DNA from 4 places in the Ruegeria sp. CH6 genome. Region 4 is predicted to be linked to each of the others. Evidence: riboswitches for the same ligand, from Rfam matches in the RefSeq annotation. Region 4 holds a riboswitch; each other region holds the start of a gene.
The links. A riboswitch is a leader RNA that binds a small molecule or an ion and turns the genes downstream of it on or off. The one in region 4 is predicted to bind cobalamin.

Region 1: another riboswitch for cobalamin. It lies ahead of ACR0CW_RS21370 (hypothetical protein); the one in region 4 lies ahead of nrdH (glutaredoxin-like protein NrdH).
Region 2: another riboswitch for cobalamin. It lies ahead of ACR0CW_RS04595 (DUF1636 family protein); the one in region 4 lies ahead of nrdH (glutaredoxin-like protein NrdH).
Region 3: another riboswitch for cobalamin. It lies ahead of ACR0CW_RS11980 (DUF1636 family protein); the one in region 4 lies ahead of nrdH (glutaredoxin-like protein NrdH).

Annotation. Positions count from the first base shown of each region.
Region 1 covers NZ_JBQFQS010000019.1:9,162-15,054, reverse strand. The annotation lists gene ACR0CW_RS21395 (bifunctional 2',3'-cyclic-nucleotide 2'-phosphodiesterase/3'-nucleotidase) at 1-1,269, shown strand, start outside; RNA gene ffs (signal recognition particle sRNA small type) at 1,309-1,407, shown strand; gene rsgA (ribosome small subunit-dependent GTPase A) at 1,582-2,610, shown strand; gene ACR0CW_RS21380 (alpha/beta hydrolase family protein) at 2,642-3,499, opposite strand; gene ACR0CW_RS21375 (TetR/AcrR family transcriptional regulator) at 3,584-4,144, shown strand; cobalamin riboswitch at 4,193-4,410, shown strand; gene ACR0CW_RS21370 (hypothetical protein) at 4,499-4,906, shown strand; gene ACR0CW_RS21365 (protein-tyrosine phosphatase family protein) at 4,908-5,411, opposite strand; gene ACR0CW_RS21360 (DNA polymerase III subunit gamma/tau) at 5,585-5,893, shown strand, end outside.
Region 2 covers NZ_JBQFQS010000002.1:64,244-70,136, reverse strand. The annotation lists gene ACR0CW_RS04610 (GNAT family N-acetyltransferase) at 1-519, shown strand, start outside; gene ACR0CW_RS04605 (NAD(P)-dependent oxidoreductase) at 592-1,539, opposite strand; gene ACR0CW_RS04600 (LysR substrate-binding domain-containing protein) at 1,656-2,540, shown strand; cobalamin riboswitch at 2,613-2,822, shown strand; gene ACR0CW_RS04595 (DUF1636 family protein) at 2,893-3,282, shown strand; gene cobW (cobalamin biosynthesis protein CobW) at 3,279-4,334, shown strand; gene cobN (cobaltochelatase subunit CobN) at 4,338-5,893, shown strand, end outside.
Region 3 covers NZ_JBQFQS010000004.1:236,682-242,574, forward strand. The annotation lists gene ACR0CW_RS11960 (hypothetical protein) at 1-339, opposite strand, end outside; gene ACR0CW_RS11965 (alkyl/aryl-sulfatase) at 643-2,697, shown strand; gene ACR0CW_RS11970 (hypothetical protein) at 2,912-3,133, shown strand; gene ACR0CW_RS11975 (hypothetical protein) at 3,130-3,633, shown strand; cobalamin riboswitch at 3,693-3,899, shown strand; gene ACR0CW_RS11980 (DUF1636 family protein) at 4,141-4,497, shown strand; gene ACR0CW_RS11985 (ABC transporter ATP-binding protein) at 4,494-5,270, shown strand; gene ACR0CW_RS11990 (ABC transporter substrate-binding protein) at 5,283-5,893, shown strand, end outside.
Region 4 covers NZ_JBQFQS010000003.1:442,214-448,106, reverse strand. The annotation lists gene ACR0CW_RS10815 (ABC transporter ATP-binding protein) at 1-157, opposite strand, end outside; gene ACR0CW_RS10810 (FecCD family ABC transporter permease) at 147-1,154, opposite strand; gene ACR0CW_RS10805 (ABC transporter substrate-binding protein) at 1,155-2,087, opposite strand; gene ACR0CW_RS10800 ((2Fe-2S) ferredoxin domain-containing protein) at 2,074-2,793, opposite strand; cobalamin riboswitch at 2,882-3,087, opposite strand; cobalamin riboswitch at 3,213-3,404, shown strand; gene nrdH (glutaredoxin-like protein NrdH) at 3,487-3,708, shown strand; gene nrdI (class Ib ribonucleoside-diphosphate reductase assembly flavoprotein NrdI) at 3,724-4,137, shown strand; gene nrdE (class 1b ribonucleoside-diphosphate reductase subunit alpha) at 4,119-5,893, shown strand, end outside.

The sequences.
Region 1 (5,893 bases), on a different contig from region 4:
CGTCAAATGGGGTGTGATCTGGTCATCGCGCTGGCCCATTCCGGATTGGGACAGTCCGATGCTGCCACGGGGTTGGAAAATGCTGTGATCCCGATGGCCGCGATTGATGAAATAGATGCGATCATCGCTGGCCATACGCATCTGACCTTACCCGGGAAAAACCATGACGAACTGGAGCATGTTGAAAATCACATCGGTCGAATCCATGGCAAACCTGTTGTCATGCCGGGTTTCGCCGGCTCGCACCTGGGCATCATCGATGTTGCCGTCGAACGTGAGCCTTCCGGTCGCTGGCGCATCGTAGACAGCTCAAGCCAGTTGCAGCCAATATGTTCTGCCAATGAGAACTTACCTGTTCCGGAAGACGCTGAATTAAAGAAGGTGTTTTCGCACGGGCATGCGCACACCAGAGCACGTATGGCCAAGCCAGTAGGGCAGACATCCAAGCCTCTGCACAGCTTTTTCAGCTATTGTGCGCATGATCGGGGGCTGGCCCTGGTTGCCGCGGCACAGGCCGCTGCTCTGCGGCCATTCTTGTCCGGAACCAAGTTTGCTACCCTTCCTGTTTTGTCCGCGACAGCACCTTCAAAATTCGGAGGACGCGCTGGCCCTAATCATTATACACATGTGCCGGCAGGTGAAATTTCGATGAGACATGTAGCAGACCTGCACGTATTTCCGAATGAGCTTCGAGCCATATGTGTCAGTGGAGCCCAACTGCTTGACTGGATCGAGATGTCTGCAGGAATCTTCAATCAGCTAGATAAATGTCACGAGGCTGAGTTGAATAATCCGCACCGGGCAGGGCACAACTTCGACATATTGCACGGCGTGTCATACGAGATCGATTTGTCGCAACCCGCCCGCTTCAGCGCAGGTGGTCAATTGATCAATACTACGAATTCGCGAATCTGCAACTTGCGTCATCGCGGCAGTCCGGTGGAGCAGGATCAAGAATTTATCGTAGCGCTCAACAACTACAGAGCCAGCGGAGGTGGGCATTTTCCGTTTCCCGAGCACGTGAAGGCCATCAAGCTTCCTCCATTGCGATTACAGGATATCTTGCGTGACTATGTGTCCGGCAAATTACCCGCTGATCCGCTGGAGAAGGCACAACGCCCGTTTTCGTTCATCGGCCAGCCGGGATCGCTGGCGGTCCTCAGAACCGGGACGGGCGCCGCGGATTATCTACAAGAACTGGCAGAATACGAACCGCAAATTCTCGATCAAGACCCTGATGGATTTCTCAGGATCAGACTAAGCCTGTGATGGGTTGTCATTGCACTGCCAAATCCCTATATCGGGCTTCGAGAGGTTGGCGCGGGCGAGCGCCTCGCCAACCTGGTCAGGTCCGGAAGGAAGCAGCCACAACGAGTCCCGCTTGGGTCGATGTCCAGCCTCTCACTTACCGCCAATTCGGCGATCAATCCGCAGCCAAAGGAGGGCTTTGATGATTGTAGTACAAATCCCTCAGGCAGTGCGGCGCTGATCTAGCGGACACTTCCGACTGCCTGAACACATCACCCACGGATGCGCGTGCGCCATCTGTGCGGCTTGCTGTTTCTGAACACAGGCAGATCAATGTCCCTTACACTGTCGGACCTCGGATGGTCCTCTCACTTTGCCGCGCAATATGCGGCTGATCCAACATACACTCCCTATCGCGTGAGCGCAGTTCACCGTGACCGTCTGATCGGAATGCATCCTGACGGCGAAGCAACATTGCTAAGTAACAACCAATCTACTGGTGATTTTGCTGTCGGTGATTGGGTTTTGGTCGATGAACACATGCGTATCCAACGACTGCTGGACAGGCGCAGCCTGCTAAAACGCCGGGCCGCAGGCACCAGTGCTGGAATCCAGTTGATTGCGGCCAACGTCGACGTTCTGTTCATCGTCAGTTCCTGTAACGCAGACTTTAACCTGCCTCGGCTGGAACGATACTTGGCACTTGCACATCAGGCTGGTTGTTATCCAGTGATCGTGCTGACCAAGGCAGACACGTGCGATGATCCGAAAGACTATGTTTCACGCGCAGAATCACTGGCACTCTTTCTGACGGTTGTGCCAGTGAATGCCCATGATGACGATGACGTGCGACAGGTCCTGAATTGGTGTCCAAAAGGGCAAACTGCGGCTCTGATCGGCTCATCAGGTGTAGGTAAAACCACACTGACTAACGCTATGACTGGCGCAAACGAAGCTACCGCGGAGATACGTGAAGATGATGCCCGTGGACGACACACGACGACCTCGCGCGAGCTGCACCAGATGCGTAACGGCGGTTGGCTGATCGACACCCCCGGTATGCGCGCCCTGCGTCTGCTGGATGCTCAAGAAGGGGTCGATGAAGTATTCTCGGATATCGTCGAACTTGCCGAAACCTGTCGCTTTGCGGATTGCAGCCACGAAACCGAACCAGGTTGCGCGATCCAGGAAGCCATCAGCGCCGGCGAGCTCGACCCGGCGCGTCTAGAGCGATGGAGGAAGCTGCGACGCGAGGATCGGCGTAACTCTGAAACAATCGCGCAGTCGCGCGCACGTGACAAAGCCTTTGGGAAAATGGTGCGATCCGTGATGCAGGATAAGAAATCACGCAAACGGTTCTGAAGGAAAGGGCACCGCCATGCGGTGCCCTATTTCACGCGATCAACCGGGGCCAAACCGCAGAGTTGCGACGGGCAAACGCCCCGATGTGCCCCACACCCTTGAGGCCAAAATCGCCGGGCTTCAACAGGTGACGTCTGGCAGCAGGCCCGTAGGCATCTGCAAGTCGCCAAACTGCATCCGGCGGCACCATCTCATCATCCTCAAATGTAAGAACGTCGACGGGCGCATCCGAACGCGACCAATCCGCTTCAGGCAGTGTAACTCCGGTCTCGGGCAAATAGCTTTGAGGCGCGGTACACCACTTTCGCCACTGCCAGTACACTTTTGGTGGCAGGTCAGCTCCAAACCCAACCAACTTACCCGGCAGATATCCCTTCAGGCGCACGATCAGGGGAGCGTGACCATACCAGAACAACATAGCCAATGCACGATATGGCCAGGGATGATCGGATACGGTCACCAGTCCCGAGCAGACACAAATCATCCGGTCAATCTGTTCGATTTCCGGCTGGACCGGACCCAACATCCCGCCAACCGAATGACCAATCACCCAGAGCTTGGCATCCGGAAATCTTCTGCGCATCTCAGCACGGGCCGCTGGCATATCGACAAGAGCCCAATCGGCCATGGTCACGTCGCTGTCCTGCAAGCGCCCCGAAAGGGAATGGCCAAAATCGCGGTAGTCGTATGTAAGGCAGGCAATACCCTGCTCGGCAGCCAGCCACTGTGCAAAATGCCTGTAGTAATCGCGTGGCACGCCGGTGGCGCTGTTCAGAACCACAACTGTATCAGGCTCGGTCGCAGGCAGGAACAGACGGGCAGACAGCGTCGCTGAACCAGCCGGAAACTGAAAATCCTCGATGAGCGCATTCTGCTGGCTGTCCAACATTGCATCCTCCAACCAAGTCTGGACCAATCAGTCTAATGATTCCATCTGGACCATTTGGTCTAGTGCTGTCAATATCGATGAAAGATGACCAAACGTCCGCTACCAACCCGAGATCGCCTGATCCAGACCGCCGCCGAGCTGTTCCAGCGCTCGGGGTACAACGGCGTTGGGTTGTCCGAATTGCTGGCAGAGGCGCAGGCCCCCAAAGGCTCGCTTTACCATCATTTTCCAAAGGGAAAGTCCGATCTGGCCCTTGCTGCGGCAAGCTGGGCGTCAGACGGAATGCTGGAACTGATTGCGGTCTCTTTCAAAGACGCACGCGACTTTCGCGATGGTATTGAAACCCTGTGCCACAAGATCGCAAAGCTCTTTGACAAATCCGGTCGCTGGGAGACCTGCCCTATATCCGCCACCCTGTTCGAGGGGCCGGAGAACCAACTTTTCAGGGATCACGCATACCGCCTGTACGAAAGCTGGATTGCGCAGGTCCGCGGGCATGCCGAACGCTTTGGCGTCGATCATCCTCAGGAAACCGCCGATACACTGTTCATTATGCTTCAGGGCGGATGGCAACTGGCCCGCGCGCGTCGAAATTCGGATGTATTGCGCAACCTGCCGAGGTTTCTGCCCGCCAACGTTCTCTGAAGCGTACTGAACGCGGCGGAATGCAGCTTGACTCAAGCCGACCACAAGCATTAGCGGTTAGGCGATGGTTCTCGTATCGGACTGGTACGGGATGAAAAGGGAACACGGTGCGGTCCTGCCCGAAACGTTGGAATGGACCTATGCCGCGACTGCCCCCGCAACTGTAGGCGGAGAGCAATGCCGAAATGCCACTGGCCAATTGGCTGGGAAGGTCGGCGAAGCGATGACCCGCAAGTCAGGAGACCTGCCATCGGAACTGAAACCGAAACTCGGGCGGGGTGTCCGGGCAGGGTCTGACCGCATTGCGTAGTCCAGCCTGTACCAAGCCCCCGTCTCACGCGCGGAGGGCGCAACATGATCTGGAAGAACGAGACACACGAATTTACGGCTACAGTTTGCCAACGGACAGGCAAAACCTGCCCCGCGCTGGCCAGGATGGCCCGTGCTATGGCGCAGGCCATGACAACAGCTGGACCAATAGCAACGCGAGAATTCGAAATCGAAGGCAGCAGCGAGCTGACCCACTGCCCGGATGGTTGCACCGCCCGCTTTCGCGCGGGACCTGATCAGATCAGGTTTTTTTGCGGTTCAGATACGTCCGTCGAGACCAACGCGCTGGATGAATATGCAGACATGATGTTTGGCTCAGCAAATACCGCTTTGCCTTCCAGCATTCTATCCAGTCCACCATATGCGCTACTTGAGGCCAATGCGCTCGTCCCAAGGCAAAATGTCGATATCAGCCAGCACGCGGCTGCATGATTCAGTGCTCGAGCTGCGGCTGAGCTGCCGATGTCGCCCAGTTTAGCTGATCATCAGTTTCAACTGCACATGGCCGCACCTTGCGTAACCTCTGGAGTGCGTTTTCGGGTCTTTCACCGCATTCGATCATCAGACGAAGCACAATCATCCCCGACCGTCCGCAGCCACCGCGACAATGAACCAGTACCCGTCCTCCGCCCGAGAGTGCATGTCGAGCTGCTGCGCTGGTCTCGGTCCACAGCTCATTGATTTCTGGTGACGGCGCACCGAAATCGGTCACCGGCAAATGCGCCCATCGACTAGCCCGGCTTTGAATATCGCTGCCGAAATCACCTGCGCCGAGCTGCACCATCTCGGCCTCAGTTGTCATCGAAATGACAAGACCTGGCTTCCAGTTCGCTATCAGATCCAAATCGCCGGAATAGTCGCCGTCTTTGCCGGGTATCGACGTCAGCGCGAGCGTGCCATTTCCAACCTGCAGAGCATAGATCACCAGCTGAGACACAAATTACTCCTCCTAAGAAATGGCATGCAACAGAACTCAGTTTTTCGAAATCGGTCCGGCCAGCTTATGCGCATCGGCTGGTATTCCCAAACGAAATTCGTGCCTGTGCGCTGTGGACGTAAGCCGCGGGGACAACTACGCTGCATCCTTGATACGAATCCGCCAGAGCAGACATGACCGACACACCCAGCCCCGCCTATCAGGTCCTAGCCCGAAAATACCGCCCAGAAACCTTTGCTGATCTCGTCGGCCAGGATGCCATGGTGCGCACGCTGAAAAACGCGTTCGAGGCCGACCGGATCGCGCAGGCCTTTATCATGACCGGCATTCGCGGAACGGGCAAAACGACCACCGCTCGGATCATTGCAAAGGGCATGAACTGCATTGGCCCCGATGGTAATGGCGGACCAACGACTGAACCTTGCGGGAAATGCGAACACTGCGTTGCGATCATGGAAGGCCGCCACGTCGACGTGATGGAA
Region 2 (5,893 bases), on a different contig from region 4:
AGTGGCAGACACGACGAAATTATCGAGTTTTTCGGAGCTGTTTTCGCAGCCTCCGAAGGTGATGAGGAAGGTCAACTGATCGCAGGGCTGGTGAAAGACATTCTGGCAAAGACCAACCCTGGTGACATGTCTGTCTTCACTGCCACAAATGGTGGCACTCTTACTGGGTGCATAATTTTTACCCGCCTCGAGTATGAGCAGGATGACCGCACCGTATTCATGTTGTCCCCTGTGGCCGTTGCAACAGACCAGCAAGGGAAAGGCGTTGGACAAAAGCTCCTGACGTTCGGGCTGAGCGATCTGCGCGGGCGCGGCGTTGATGTGGTGATCACCTATGGCGATCCGAACTACTATTCCAAAGTTGGTTTTGAACAGATTACCGAGCAGCAGGCCCAGCCCCCCATGAAGCTTCAATATCCCCACGGGTGGCTGGCACAGTCTCTTTCGGATCAGGACCTTGCGCCTTTGAAAGGGCCATCACAGTGCGCCGAAGCGTTCAAAAACCCGGCTTATTGGTAGAACCCTCTCGACTATCATCCGATCACTAAATCGCAAGGCCGAAGCGCCCAGACCTATGTTGATCTATGCGCTCTAGCGCCCCTGAGGGATCACCTCGTACCCCGGTTCTTCCGGCTCATCATCCAGCATTTCGGTCGGGAAACCCGGTGCACGAATATCCAGTCCGGTGGCATCTTCCAGTCGCCTGATGATATTGGGCGACAGCTCGCGGTCACCATACCGGGCAATTCCGTCCTCGAAAATCTTGATCATCACCGGGTTCATCTCCAACGGCACCCCGGCACGATCTGCGACCTCCTGAAACAGCCCGATATCCTTTTTCACAAGATCCATTGTAAACGAGATATCGCGAGATCCATTCAGGATGACCTGACTTTCGGTTTCATGCACAAATGAGGTACCCGATGAGATCTTGATCGCTTCATAGGTCGTATTCAGATCCATCCCTGCAGCCTTGGCAGTGACCAGGGCTTCGGCACAGGTGATCAGGTTGGCGGTAGCCAGATAGTTGGTCAGCACTTTCAGAACCGAAGCAGATCCCAGCTCACCGGTATGCAGAATGCGGCGCCCCATGGTCGTCAGAAAGGGCAAAATCCGTTCAAATGTTGCGCGATCACATCCGGCAAAAATCGAAATATTGCCAGTAGCAGCGCGATGGCATCCCCCGGAAACAGGGCAATCTACTGCGGCGCCACCGCGTTCGATCACCATGGCACCCAACCGTTTCACCTCGGCCTCATCAGTGGTGGACATCTCCATCCAGATCTTGCCCGGACCAACCTCTGGCAGCATTTCCTGCATCACGGCATCCGATGCCGCAGGGGATGGCAAGCAGGTGATAACCGCATCACAATCCCGCATCAGTTGCGCCGGACCTTCAGCAGCCTTGGCACCCTGCGCAACAAATTCAGCAACCAGATCCGTGTTCAGATCATGAACTGTCAAATCAACTCCGTTGCGCAGCAACGAACCCGAGAGCTTACCTCCCACATTCCCAAGACCGATAAATCCAACCTTCATTGCGAATCCTCCCTATGGGCTATGCCCGAACCGTTTTCACGCGGAGTATTCACCTTGATAACCCGCAAATGAAACGAATAATAATCGAGCTTATGGGCAAAAATTTTTGGTGATAAATGGATCGTCTACCAAACCCTTCCTGGCTGCGTAGTTTCGAAGCTGCCGCTCGCCATCTGAATTTCACTGCTACCGCGCAAGAGCTGGGTCTGACACAAACCGCAGTATCCCTGCATATCCGTTCATTGGAAGCCGAGTTGGGCCAACCTCTTTTCACTCGACAGGCAAGACGACTGGAATTGACCGAGCTTGGCCAGTCCTATGCTTTGACCGTTCGGCGCGCTCTGTCTAACATAACCCTTTCGACCAACAGTTTGTTTGGCCCAGCTTCTCAGCAGACGCTGACCGTTCGTGCGGCAATTTCAACCATGACTTATTGGCTGGCTGCCGAACTACCTGAATTCACCAGCCAACATCCCGACATCCCTGTGCGATTGGTGACTCACATCTGGAATGACACCATGGGTTCCAGCGATGTGGATATCGATATTCGGCTGGGCTATGGCGACTGGCCGGGGCTCAGGTCAGAGAAACTTTCGGATGAATTCCTTGTTCCGGTTTGCAGATCCGGCACTGCAGCGCCTAGCAAGACAGAGTTCCGTGAAAGTCCTCTGATCCATATCCTTGGATATGAAGACAACTGGGCGCGATACTTTGAAGCGCATGGCATTCACCAGCCTGAACTTCAGTCTCAATATTCGGCGGATACAACGGTCACCGCGTTGCAACTTGTGATGGCGGGGGCAGGCTACGCCACAATCCTTGAACGCTTTGCCCGGAATGCGATTGCGCAGGGTGCGCCCTTGCAGATCGCCGGACCACCGATTCCCTTTGCTCAGTCCCATTACCTGATCCGCTCAGATGGCGCGCCCCGCCCGACGGCCTCTGCCCGCCTCTTTGAGACCTGGTTGCAAGAACGGATCAAAGCGGATGCCGCTGACTGACCACTGCAAGTCGCTTTTCCATCCCGGTGATCTGAGAGCGCCTCCATTCGCTTGACAACGCCCCTTTGCTTGCCGCATGTCCCTTTCGTTGGTGTCTGTGCAAGCAGATGAAAAGGGAATGCATCAGCGGTATGGAATGCCGTCAAATGCAGCCGCCCCCGCGACCGTGACCGGAGAAGGTGCCCAAAGCCACTGGCCTGCAGGCCGGGAAGGCAGGACACCTGCCAGAGGATACCTCTGACATCCGCAAGCCGGGAGACCTGCCAACGCCCGAAGACCAGACCGGACGGGGTGTTCCGGTGTCGGGCCAAGGCCCGCGCATACCCCGTCCCCCGAAAACCGTGAAGGGGGGATGAGAGACGTGACCGAGACGATACCAGTTGAACTGCTGGTCTGCACCACCTGCCGGCGTGGCCTTCCTGTCGAGGAAGATGACCAGCGCCCCGGCACATTATTGCATAAAGCGCTGACCGAGGCCGAGCTGCCAGATGGCATTGATCTTAAGGCCGTTGAATGCCTTTCGAACTGCGATCAGGGGTGTTCGATCGTACTGCGTGGCGGACCATCCCGCTGGACCTTTGTGTATGAGAACCTCAACGAAACCGACCACGTCGAGACCATCGTCGAAGGCGTCACCAAATATCTCGCCACCGAAGACGGCCTTGTGAAATGGCGTGAGCGCCCTGAACATTTCCGCAAAAACTGTGCGGCCCGCATTCCCCCGATTGGAGCCCTGAAATGAGCAACCTCGAAAAACTTCCCGTTACTGTAATCACTGGCTTTCTGGGCTCGGGCAAAACCACACTGGTCAAGCACCTGATGCAGAACCCGCAGGGCAAACGTCTGGCCGTTGTTGTCAATGAATTCGGTGACGTTGGCGTCGATGGCGACATCCTGAAATCCTGCGCAATTCCCGATTGCCCGGCGGAAAACATCATGGAACTGGCAAATGGCTGCATCTGCTGCACCGTGGCCGATGATTTCATCCCAACTATCGAAGCGCTGATGGCGCTGGAACCGCGCCCCGATCACATCCTGATTGAAACCTCCGGACTCGCGCTGCCCAAGCCGCTGCTGAAGGCATTCGACTGGCCGGATATCCGTTCCAAGATCACCGTTGACGGCGTGATCGCTCTGGCCGATGCCGAGGCCGTCGCCGCCGGGCGCTTCGCTCCGAATGTCGAAGCCGTGGACGCCCAGCGCCTGGCCGATGACTCGATCGACCACGAAACGCCTCTGTCCGAGGTGTTCGAAGACCAGATCTCCTGCGCCGATATCATCCTGCTGACCAAGCCCGATCTGGCCGGTCCCGAGGGTGTTGCCAAGGCCAAAGAGATCATCGCAGCCGAGGCCCCTCGCCCGCTGCCTGTGGTAGAAGTCGCCGAAGGCGCCGTAGACGTGCGCGTTGTTCTGGGCCTCGAAGCCGCTGCCGAGGATGACATGGACGCCCGCCCAAGCCATCACGACGGACACCACGATCACGAGCATGACGATTTCGAAAGCATCATCGTCGAGTTGCCGGAACAGACCGACCCAACCGATCTGGTTGCCAAAATCGAACGCCTGGCGACTGAGCTGAACATCCTGCGCGTCAAAGGCTATGCCGCCGTTCAGGGCAAACCGATGCGTCTGCTGGTTCAGGCTGTTGGTGCCCGCGTCCGTCACCAATACGACCGCCCATGGGAACCCGGCGAGGAACGCCGCTCGCGTTTGGTGGTGATCGCCGAGCATGACGACATCAAAGAGGCTGCGATCCGTGATATCCTCGTAGGTGTAGCTGAGGCTGCCGAGTAAGCCATGCATGTCGTCTTCCGCGAAAGCCACGGGTTAGAAGAAACTGAAACCCCAACCGATCTGGGCCAGAGCCCAGCGGATCTGGTGGTGCTGTCCTTTTCGGACAGCGACCTTGGCGCTTTTGCGGCGGGCTGGCATCGCGGTGGCGGGGCCGAAGGGCGTATGCCGTCGATGCGGCTGGCCAATCTGACGGCGTTGAAGCACCCTCTGTCCGTCGACACCTATGTCGAACAGACACTTGAGGGGGCCAAGGGTATTCTGATCCGCCTGATCGGTGGTGTGCCCTACTGGTCCTACGGTCTGCAGCAGGTTTTGGCTTTGGCACAGACCAAAGGTATCGCGCTGGCGGTTCTGCCTGCCGACGGGCGCGAGGATACGCGGCTGGATGACTATTCCACCCTGCCCGTCTCAACCCTGAGACGGCTCGCGCATCTCTGTGACACCGGTGGAGAAGTGGCCGCGCAAGCTGCCTTGGCTCAGATGGCTCTGGCCGCGGGGCTTTATGCCGGGCCGGTGATGGGTGCAAAAACCCTGCCAGAATCCGGAGCTTGGTGCCCCGATCGTGGCGTTATCCCGGTAGACAAGGCCTTCTCGGGCGACGCGAAACGCATCCTAGTGAGCTTCTATCGGGCCTATCTGACCTCGGCGGACACCGCGCCGGTCGCAGCTTTGATCCGCAGCCTACGAGACCGTGGTCTGGACGCGATTGGGCTGTTCGCGCCATCTTTGAAAGCGCCCGCAGCCGCCGATTGGCTGCGCGAACAGGTTGTTGCCCTGAACCCATCCGCAATCATCAATGCTACCTCGTTCTCGGGCAAAGGCACGTCGGGGACATCCCCCTTGGACGCTGCTAATGTGCCAGTGTTTCAGGTTGCTCTGGCGACCTCGCGCCGCAAAGCATGGGCTGAGGCGGAACGCGGCCTTTCGCCCGCCGACCTCGCCATGCATGTGGTTTTGCCCGAAGTGGATGGGCGCATCTCGGCAGGTATCGCTTCTTTCAAAGAGCCCGGCAAACGCGACCCGCACCTTGAGTATTCTCGCTTTGCCCACCGGGCTGAACCTGAACGGATCGAAGCAATCATCGACCGTGTGACCGGTTGGCTAAATCTGAACGACCGTCCCAAAGCAGATCAGGTGCCTGCTCTGGTGCTGTCCACATATCCCGGTAAGGACTGGCAGATGGCCCATGCGGTGGGCCTTGATGCACTGGCCTCGGCCGAGGCGATGTTGTCCGATTTGCAGGGTGAAGGCTATGACACTGCACCCGCAGAGCCGATTGCCGAAACTCTGCTGGACGCCCGCATATCGTGGCCGCTGCAGGATTACCGAACCGCGCTTGCCCAATTGCCAGAGCGATTACGTTCAGATCTGAAAACCGTCTGGGGCAACCCTGAAGATGACCCGGTATTCACCGATGGCGCGTTTCACTTCACTGCCGTGCGCCGGGGCAAAGCGCTGGTCGCGCTTCAGCCTGAACGCGGCACGCCTGAATTGCGCGATGACGACTACCATGACCTGTCGCGCACCCCGCGCCACAGCTACGTCGCGTTCTATCTGTG
Region 3 (5,893 bases), on a different contig from region 4:
TACGATTTCCACACGCTCAAATCGGGGTGCATATCCACCCTTTGGGATCGACAGCCGGATCGGGTCATTTCGTCCCGGGCCCGCATAATAGCCGTCAATATCCTGACGCAACCGGCGCGCCTCGAGCCGGACAACCGGATCGACCTGCTGATCAAAACTTGCGTCGCGATCAAAGACCGACATGGCGATCGAAACGCCTTTGATCTGATCCGCGCGCCCCGCCAAATACTCATCGACAACATAGGTCAGGAATGCCCGGCGTTGCGGCGTCGCGGCAAAATCCGGGTGCTTCAGTAAGCGCGAAAGCTGTTCGCGGATGTCCTGTTCCGAAATTGTCACTCGTCAGAGCCCCAACACTAAAAGCTTTTAAAACCGGTGAGTTACCGTGTGCGATCAACGGCTCTTACTCTGTTTACCTCACAGGTAGCAACATGTTCGCACTTCACGGAACGATGCGGATGGCTAGGACAGGCGGACTGTTTGCCAATTCGGCGAGCTTCAAGGGGTCAAGGAGAGCGCCTGAATGTCGGCCATCATCGCCACCGACGCATCTACGTATGCCGAATATACGCGCGGCGACGCCCATTCTTTTTCTGCCCCATACGAATTCTGACACCACCATCCACAGGAGCCGTTCCAAATATGGCACGCCGAAACTTTTTGGTACTGACAACCGCGCTGCTGGGCCTCACTGCCAGCGTCGCGACCGCGCAGGAACATTTTGACCCCAAGGGCAAAGCGCCCTCGCGCTTCACCGTCGAATTTCAGGAGTTGATGCGTGACTCTCTGCCGTTCGAAGATCAGCGCGACTTTGAAGAAAGCAGCAAGGGTCTAATCGCCGTCCCCGACTACCGTCAGATCAAAACCGAAGACGGCACCGTTGCCTGGGACATCGGCAGCTATGACTTCCTGCTTGAGGAAGGTCAGGAATTCGACTCGATCCACCCGTCGCTTCAGCGTCAGGCAATTCTGAACATGAACTATGGTCTGTTTGAGATTCTGGATGACAAAATCTATCAGGTCCGCGGTTTCGACCTGTCCAACATTTCGTTCATTCGGGGCGACACTGGCTGGATCATCTTTGATCCGCTGGCTTCGAAAGAAACAGCCGCAGCAGCGCTGAAACTACTAAACGACACGGTCGGCGAACTTCCCGTTAAGGCCGTAGTCTATTCACACTCGCATGCTGACCACTATGGCGGCGTTCGTGGTGTCATCACTGACGAAGACGTTGCAGACGGAGTCGAGGTCATCGCGCCAGCTGGCTTCATGGAACATGCGGTTTCCGAGAACGTCTATGCAGGCAACGTGATGAACCGCCGCCTGTTCTTCCAATATGGCGTGCTGCTGCCGCGTAACCCCTATGGTCACGTGGATCAGTCGATCGGTAAGAACATCTCGGCCGGGACCACCGGCCTGATCGAGCCAACCCGCTATGTCTCGGACGATTATGAAGAGATCACCATTGATGGTGTCCGTATGATCTTCCAGAACACGCCCGGCACCGAAGCCCCTGCCGAGATGAACACCTATTTCCCAGACCTCAAGGCCTTCTGGGCGGCGGAAAACATCACCGGCACGATCCACAATATCTACACCCTGCGCGGTGCACTGGTCCGCGATGCGCTGAGCTGGTCTAAGCACATCAACGATGCGTTGTACGAGTTCGGCCAGGAGGCAGAGGTGATGTTTGCTTCTCACTCCTGGCCACGGTTCGGCAATGACCGCATTCAGGAAGTGATGCGGGCGCAGCGCGATACCTATGCCAACCTCAACAACGGCGTTCTGAACCTCGCCAACAAGGGTGTCACCATCAATGAGGTGCACAATGTCTATGAGGTACCGGAAAGCCTGCAGCAGCAATGGGCGGCGCGCAGCTATCACGGTTCCGTCGAGCATAACAGCCGTGCGGTTATCAACCGATACCTGGGGTATTGGGATGCTAACCCGACCACGCTGACACCGCTTTCGCCCGAAGACAGCGCTCCGTTGTTTGTCGAGATGATGGGCGGGGCCGAACCGATCATGGCGAAAGGGCAAGAACTGGTCGATGCCGGCAAGTATTTGGAGGCGACCGAGATCCTCAACAAACTGGTTTATGCCGAACCGCAGAACCAGGCTGCCAAAGACCTGCTTGCCGACGCGTTCGAGCAGATCGGGTACCAAAAGGAAAGCCCGTCGGTTCGCAACTCATTCCTGGGCGCGGCCTATGAACTGCGCAACGGTATCCCGCAGGGCGCCACCATCGAGACCACCGGTCCGGACACGATCAAGGCGATGCAGACCACCATGTGGCTGGATTTTCTCGGCATCCGCGTCAACAGCGAAAAAGCGGCCGACATGGAGTTCACCATCAACCTGTCGATTCCGGATCGCGATGAAAACATTGTGGTTGAAATGAGCAACGCCACCCTGACCCATATCGTTGACCAGACTGCGGAAAACGCCGACCTGTCGATCAGTCTGAACCGCGCTGATCTAGAAAAGGTCATGACCGGCGAACGTAAGCTGACCGACATGCTGGCAGATGGCACCGCCAAATCTGAAGGCGATACCGAGATCGTGGCACAACTGGCTTCGACACTCGATCAGTTCGATCTTGGCTTCGAACTGATGCCGGGCACCGGCGCGCAGGATCTGACCCCTGAAGCGAATGACTTTGCCCAGCCTGCGCTCGCGAATTCCAACGGCGGCTGATAACCCCATCAGTTAGCTGACCCAGGTTCGCAGGGTTGGCTTTCGCCTTGGAAGGCGGGTTTTCCCGCCGGAAGACGGGCCGTCGCAACCGGTCCGTCTTTTCCTTATTGCTTTTTCCGACTATTTTTGTCAGTTAAGCACCGACCTAGTCAGATTCTCTGGATTCACGCCCGGTCACCGCCCTGCCCGACGCTGACCAAGAGACAACCAGATAATGACAAAATCGCTTGCTGACCTGCTGGCCATGGATGCTGTTGCCAGCCGACATGGATGTGCATTGAAACCGAAACTCCGCGAGGCCATCGAAGCCGACCTGCGGTTCCCTGCACATGCCACCGCACCCCGCCCACAAACAGAACTGACCGCAGATGAGCTGCCGGAAAACGTGCTCAGCCTGTCGGCGCATTCCCCAAATTCTGAAAGGAAGCGCGCATGAGCTTTTCAGTCTATGGATCAAACGGCGACAGACCAGCTGCGGGCAGACCAGACTTCGATGATTTTGAGCTGGGACTGTTGCCTGTTATGCGACACTTCATCCTCAGTTTTGCCGATCCCGATACGCAATCGTGGCAACACGCCTATTCCACGGCCATCGAACGCTGGGGCGTTGATCAGGGCCTGAACATCGCGCATCTGATCTATAAAATCGTCAAGGTCACATTGCATTGCCGCCCGGCGGGGCTGGCCTTCAACGACCCGCTTTGCCTTGAACAGCGTGGGTCACTGACATGCGATGAGCTTGCGCTGATGAAGATGCTGCATCACATGCGGCGCGACAACACGCCCGAAGCGCGCGATGCCGTCAACCTTGTTACAGGCGGCTATCCGGATCCCCATCTGATTCAGGCTGGTCTGACGCTTGCCAATCGCTTTCCGACCGGTAGCGACCGACGCGGCGACACCACCCGCCGGCCGATGCTTCGGGTCGTGAAGTAAAAACCTATCCCTGCGTTGACCAAGCCTTCAGCTGGCGCTTGACAACGCTATCGACACCAGACTAGCTGACACGAGATGGTTCCCGGCGGTTTGTCCGAGGGATGAAAATGGGAATACGGTGCGGTGCGTTCTGCGTACCAATGCCGTGACTGCCCCCGCAACTGTAGGCGGAGAGCGAAGCCAAAAGACCACTGGCCCAAAGGCCGGGAAGGTTGGCCAAGCATCGACCCGCAAGTCAGGAGACCTGCCATCAGATGTTTAACCAACCCGGGGCGGGGCGTCCTGGAAGGAGGCTTTGATGGCGCGTAATCTGCGTGTGTACATATACGGCACCTTCTGTCCGCACTTGGCAACAAGTGGAGCGGACCATGCCGGAAGCAAATAAACTCTTCGCTTTGTATTTTCAAAACCGGCAGTGGCACAGCATCGCAAATCCGAGCTGTAATAAATTACTTGTTACGTTATTACATTGCTTATCACCCGGATTGTCAGTAAGTGGAGCGCGTAATGCCTGAAAACTCTGATCATTTCCTGTTGATTTGCGAGACCTGTCAGGGCTCGGACAGTGCCGATGCGCTTCGAACGGCGATTGCGGACAAGCTTCCGTCCTGCTTCGCAATCCGAGGGGTTTCCTGCATGGCTGGCTGTTCACATCCTACGACCGTTGGCTTTCAGGCTGCGGACAAAGCGCAATACCTGTTCGGTCGCATTAGTTCAGCGCAGGACATTGAAGCGCTGGCCGCGTTTGCCTGGCAATATCAGGACAGCGCCGACGGCTGGACCAATGCCACGGACAGACCCCCTGCCCTTTACACCAAAACCTTGTCGCGCATGCCGCGCATCTTGTCTGGAGGTCAGGCATGACATTTCTGGTTGCCGAAAATCTCGAGTACTATGCATTGAACGGTGATGTGCTGCTGCAGGGTGTGTCCTTTGATCTGGACGAGGGATCAGTACTGGCCATCGCAGGCCCGAACGGCGCGGGCAAAACCACCCTGCTGAACCTGCTATGTGGTGTCGAAACCATCGCGCTTGGGGATGTACTGATACGCGGTCAAAGCCTGCGATCGCTATCGCCTCAGGACCGCGCCCGGACCATCGCTGTTGTAAGCCAGCAGGAACTGCCCGATGGACGGTTACGACTGAGAGATTACGTAGCCTTGGGGCAGATTCCCATCAAAGGCGACCGATCTGCAGATGAACATAAACAGGCATTGGACAGGATATTTGACCTGACCGAGCTGCATCATCTGGCAGGCAAGCAGATGTCGACCCTATCAGGAGGCGAGCGTCAGCGCGCTCATATTGCGCGCGCTTTGGCCCAAAACCCGTCGCTGCTGTTTCTGGACGAACCCACCAACCATCTGGATCCCGATGCCAAGGGGCGCATGCTCTCGCTGGTCGCCGATCTTGGTATCACCGTGGTCATGATCGTCCACGATCTGGTCATGATCCCTGAGTTCGCCACCCATGTTGCGTTGATGAAATCCACCCGACTGACGGGTTTTGGACCAGTCAGCAACATCCTGACGCCACAGCGCGTGCGCGAAACCTTTGGCGTCGAATACCTGTGTTTTCAACACGAAGACCGGGTGATCCCCGCACTCGACATCCGAAAAACCAAGCTTACAAACTGACAGGAGCTTTCCATGAACCTGAAACTCTGGCCCGTGGCGCTGATCACCGGCCTCGCCACCAGTGCGGCCGCACATGAGGTCACCGTAGACAATTGCGGCGAACCGCTTGTTTTTGACTCAACGCCCGAACGGCTGGTCGTGCACGACATGAACATGACCGACATGGCCTTTGCGCTTGGCCTGCAGGACAAGATCGTCGGCCTGACTGGCATCACTGGATGGTACAAGACCAGCCCGGAATTCGATACGCTGCGCGGTGACATCCCCGAACTGGCGCCGAAATACCCCACTGTCGAAAATCTGGTAGCAGTAGAACCCGATCTTTTCTTTGCCGGGTGGTACTATGGCATGAAGCCCGGCGGCGAAGTCACTCCGGACACGCTGGCCCCCTTTGGTATCAAGACCATGGTCCTGACCGAAAGCTGCGTGCATCTGAACAAGGACCGGCCTGAAGCCAGCATGGACCTGTTGTTCGATGACGTTCTGCGTCTGGGCAAAGTCATGCATGTTGAGGACAAGGCCGAAGCACTGGTCGATGGCTGGAAAGGCCAGCTGTCTGCCATCGAAGCCAAAACCGCAGATCTGGCGAAACCCCGCGTCTTCCTGCTGGATGGTCCGGCTGA
Region 4 (5,893 bases):
AGATCGTACGAAGAACAGTGGTCTTACCCGCCCCGTTAGGACCAAGCAAGCAATGCACCTCGCCCCTGGGGACGGCCAGAGAAACACCTTGAACATATGGCTTGCCTCCGACATCCACCGACAAGTTGCGGATATCGAGTGCGGGATCAGACTGCACGGCGCAAACCTCTCAGTATCAGGATGAAAGGCGGTGCCGCAAACAGGGCCAAGAGCACACCAAGCGGCAGTTCCTCCGGCGCCAGTAGGGTTCTACATAGAAGGTCAACCGCAATCAAAACAATCGCCCCCAGCACCATCGACAGGGGTAGAAGAACCCTGTGCCGCGCACCTACCAGCAGCCGTGCCATATGCGGGACAATCAGGCCGATAAAGCCGACGATGCCGGCGACGGAAACCGCCAACCCGGTCAACACAACCGTTGCCACGAATATCATGACACGCAGGCGCTCTGTGCGAATTCCCAGTGCCTGAGCCCGCTCCTCCCCCAACAAGGTCGCGTCCAGAGCATTCGCGCGCATCAAGAACATGCCAGCAATAACCACAAGTGCCAGCGCGAGCAAGGGCAACTCTCGCCACTCTGTGCCCGCCGCTGTGCCCATGAGCCAACCCAAGGCGTTACGGGTAACATGTGGATCCCCAATATAGAGGAAAAAGGCCGTCACCGACTGGAACATCAACGAGACAGCGACGCCCGCCAGAATAACAATCAGCGGATCAAGCTGACGCCCACGTTGCTGAGACAGTCCAAGCGTCATCAGAAACGCCAGCGCTGCACCTGAAAACGCGATCAGGGGGACACCGACGGTTTCGGTCACTTCGGACGGCAACCAGATGATCGCCGCGACCGCTGCCGCAGAGGCACCGGATGACAGACCCATCAGGTATGGGTCCGCCATCGGGTTTCGCAGGGCTGTTTGCATCAACGCCCCGGCAAGGGCGAGCCCGGCCCCGATCAGTCCGACTGCCAATACGCGCGGGATGCGCCACTGCCACACAATCAGGGACAGCCCCCGCGGGGCATCCTCATTGCGCATCAGAATGGCTACACGATCCGACCAGCTTATGTCGGCTGTCCCCCACAGAATGCCCGCAATGGCGACAAGCACCATTACGACCATCGCCGTGGGAAACAGGACAAGGAACCGGGATTGCATTTACTCGAGTTCCGCCAGTTGGGCGTTCAGGTTCTCAACACCATCGGCAAAACGCATCCCGAGAAGGGTTTCAGAGAACGGAACAGTGACGAAGCGACCCTCTTTAACAGCAGTCAACTCGGACAAAACCGGATCGCTTTCCATGTAGGCACGCTTTTCGCCCGCCGAAGACCAGCCCGCTTCGATCAACAGGATCACATCGGGGTCAGCCTCGACCACGCGTTCCCATGCCAGATCGACCCAAGTGCCTTCGACATCGTCACTGATGCTTTTCAGCCCGGCGGTTCTTGCGACCAAAGCAGGCCCTCCGCAGCAACCGATCGAGTAAGGTGTCTCATCGCCACTGTCGTAGATAAACGCCGTACGGCCAGCCCCTTCCGGGTCAGTCTGAACCGCCTCGATACGCGCACGGGTCTCAGCGATCAGCTTGCCCGCGCGATCTTCAACATCAAAAATCTGCCCGATCTTTTCGATGTCGTTCAGGATCGGCTCGATGGTCAAAGGTACATCCTTCGGATGCGCTTCCTTGCAGGATGCGTCAACCAGGTAGGTACCGATAGCCAGATCATGCCATTTCTGCGCTGATCCAAGGTTGTCTTCGGAAAATGCGGACCCAAAACCCGCGAACAGAAAATCCGGCTCATTGGCCAGCACCACCTCTGCGGCCGGGTATTTCTCGGCCAGGACCGGGACGGACTCAAACGCCGCTTTCCACTGGGCTGGCATTTCATCGTCCAGATAAGCGGTACCAACCATCGAACCTTCAAGCCCAAGCGCCAGCATCACTTCGGTCGCTTGCTGGTTCAGGGTAATCGCCCGCGTTGGCGCCTTGTCGAAGGTGTAATCGATCCCGCAGCTTTGTACGGTGACCGGATCGGCCTGGGCTGTAGCCGCGACAAATCCAAGCGGCACGATGAATTTATGCAGGTTCATGTGTATCTCCTATTTGATGAATAAGCAGTGATCGAGGAGTGGTTCCAGCGCAAAGCGCCTGAGAAACAAAGGTCCGGATGTCGTCTAGGTTCTCCACGCGATACCAATCGCCGTGTGGATAGTGGACGATCACTGGCCCCGCATTGCAGGGAAACAGGCAGCCGGTTGTGGTCACCAGACATTCAGAGCTTTTACCTGCATGGCCGAGTTCTTTTTTAAGCGCATCCACCAGATTGGGGGCGTCTTTCAGGTGACATCGCGGGCCTGCACAGACGAATAGATGGTGGCGAAAGGCAGGAGGGCTGTCCCACCCTTTGCCGAGCTCACCGGAAGGTTTCGGCCTAATCGGTTTCAGCAGAACATCTGCATTTGCGGCAGCCCGAATGACGTCTGAATCCATTTGCAGCGGTTTGGCGAAGAACAGCTCAGGTGCGGTTTTTGCCCGCCTGTGCAACCAGCTTGCTGCCGCATTTGGCAACCAGTTTTCGAGGCTCTGGGAAAACGGCAAACCAATTGGACGCAACTCGATGCGCTTGGCTCCCTGCTCCGTGAGATCATCTAGAGCATGCCAAAGCCCATCACCGGATGCCTCCAACCTGACAGCACGGGCTTCTGTAGGCGCGGCCTCAATCAGAGCGTTTGCAAGGTGGCGGAACCGGGATTGGCTGACGTAATTTGCCGAAATCAAATAGATAAATGCGTCCATCTCTGCCCCGAAACAGGAGGCAGGTCGGCACAATGCACTGGCCCGAAGATATCCATCATCTCATCCTCCTCGGGCCCTCCGCCCGGTTGGTTACATCCTGATGATGGCAGGTCTCCTGACTTGCGGATCAAAGCTTGCCGTCCCTTCCCGGATCTTGGGCGATCCAGTGGCTCTGACGGGTTGCTCACCGCTTACAGTTGCGGGGGCAGTTTCGGATTTGGACAAACGTCCGCACCGAATTCCCTTTTATCCTTGCGGCAATCACCTCAAGGAACCATCACGGCGAAAAAACACAAGCAAAGTTGATTCGACAAGAGTACGTGCTGGCTGATCGCTGGTATTTTGCCAGAACCTGCACGAGCGGACAAAGAAGTTCGCTACACTTCACTCTATATATTGACAACTTGCCCTGGTGAAACCCAATATAGTGTTGCTTCGGTTCTTTCGATTCCTGTCGAAAGCTAAGAGGGAAACCGGTGAAAAACCGGCGCTGCCCCCGCAACTGTGAGCGGAGAGTTCGGCTGAACACGCCACTGAAAGCACGCTTTTGGGAAGGCCAGACCGAACGATGATCCGCGAGCCAGGAGACCTGCCGCAAGCTCGAATGATAACCACGAACGGAGGGTTCGGGGGCGTTTGACGGGCCTGTTTGCCCATGGCGTCCTCGGCTTTGATTAAAAGGACAGAGGATAAATGAGCATTACCGTATATTCCAAACCCGCCTGCGTACAATGCACCGCGACCACCCGAGCGTTGGATGCAAAAGGCATCAATTATGATGTCGTGGACCTGACGCAGGACGACAGCGCCATGACCCATGTGACCGAGCTGGGTTATCGCCAGGCACCAGTCGTTGTGGCCGGCAGTGACCACTGGTCGGGCTTCCGCCCCGACATGATCGCCCAACTGGCCTGATCCATGGCAGCGCCGATCCCGGCGCTGGTCTACTTCTCATCGAAATCCGGAAACACCCACCGCTTTGTTTCGCGGCTGGGCCTGACCTCTTTCCGCATTCCGAATGGAATGGACCCGCTGCCTGACCCCGGACACGCCTATGTGCTGATCAGCCCCACCTATGCCGATGGCGAAGGACGTGGGGCGGTTCCGAAACAGGTGATCCGGTTTCTGAACGAACCGGACAGACGCGCCGGGATCGTTGGGGTGATCGGCACAGGCAACCGCAATTTCGGTGCGACCTACGCTTTGGCCGGTCGCATTATCGCCCAGAAATGCAACGTACCGCTGCTCTACACGTTTGAGCTGGCCGGAACAGAGACCGACATCGCCCGCGTCCGCGCCGGGCTGGAAAAACTAGGGAGACACCAATGCTCGACAGCAGCATAAACGAGCAGGACTATCACGCGCTGAACGCGATGCTGAACCTCTATGATGGTGAGGGGAAGATCCGCTTTGACGCTGACCGCATGGCCGCTCGGCAATACTTCCTTCAGAACGTGAACCAGAACACCGTGTTCTTCCATTCGTTGGATGAAAAGCTGGGATACCTGGTGTCCGAAGGCTACTATGAAGAGGCCGTGCTGGACCAGTATTCCAAGAACTTCATGCGCAAGATCTGGGATGCGGCTTATGCCAAGAAGTTCCGTTTCCCGACCTTTCTGGGCGCGTTCAAGTATTATACCTCGTATACGCTGAAAACCCGCGACGGACAGCGCTATCTTGAGCGCTATGAGGATCGCGTTGTCATGACCGCGCTGGCACTGGCGCGTGGGGATGAGGCGCTGGCGATGTCCTTCATGGAGGAAATCCTCGATGGCCGGTTCCAGCCTGCCACGCCGACCTTCCTGAACGCAGGCAAAGCTTCACGCGGTGAGTTGATCTCGTGCTTCCTACTGCGGTTGGAAGACAACATGGAGAGCATCGGGCGCGGCATCAACTCGGCCCTGCAACTGTCCAAGCGCGGCGGAGGTGTGGCGCTGCTGCTGACCAACATCCGCGAGCACGGCGCACCGATCAAAGGAATTGAGAACCAGTCCTCCGGCGTGATCCCGGTAATGAAACTGCTGGAAGACAGCTTCTCCTACGCCAACCAACTGGGTGCGCGGCAAGGCGCGGGTGCAGTCTATCTGAACGCGCACCACCCGGACATCATGCGGTTCCTCGACACCAAGCGCGAAAACGCGGACGAGAAAATCCGCATCAAGACGCTGAGCCTTGGCGTGGTGATCCCTGACATCACTTTCGAACTGGCGAAGAAGAACGCCGATATGTACCTGTTCTCGCCCCATGACGTGGAAAAGGTCTATGGCGTGCCGCTCTCGGAAATCTCGGTGACCGAGAAGTATCACGAGATGGTCGATGACAAGCGAATCCGTAAATCCAAAGTCAACGCGCGGGAATTCTTCCAGACCATTGCCGAGATTCAGTTCGAATCCGGTTATCCATACGTGATGTTCGAAGACACGGTGAACCGGATGAACCCCATCGCGGGCAGGATCAACATGTCGAACCTGTGTTCCGAGATTTTGCAGGTCAATGAAGCATCCGAATTCAACGATGACCTCAGCTATTCGCATCTGGGCACGGATATCTCCTGCAACCTCGGCTCGCTGAACATTGCCAAGACAATGGATGGCGGCGATCTGGGACGCACTGTTGGCGCTGCGATCCGCGCGCTGACGGCGGTGTCCGAAATGTCGGCAATCGACTCGGTGCCGTCGGTGCGTCGGGGCAACGATGAAAGCCACGCGATCGGTCTGGGCCAGATGAACCTGCACGGATTTCTGGCGCGGGAACATATCCACTATGGCTCGGCCGAAGGTGTTGAGTTCACATCGGTGTACTTCGCGGCCACGGCCTATCACGCGATCCGCACCTCCTGCGAACTGGCGCAGGAACGCAAGACGTCGTTCAAAGGGTTCGAAGACTCTGGCTATGCCTCAGGCGCATTCTTTGACAAATATACAACCCGTGACTGGCTGCCCGAAAGTGATCGGGTGAAGGCTCTGTTCGATGGAATGACTCTGCCCACGCGTGACGATTGGGCGGCGCTGAAGGCGGACGCGATGAAACACGGGCTGTATAACCGCAACCTTCAGGCCGTACCGCCAACCGGGTCGATCAGCTATATCAACAACTCGAC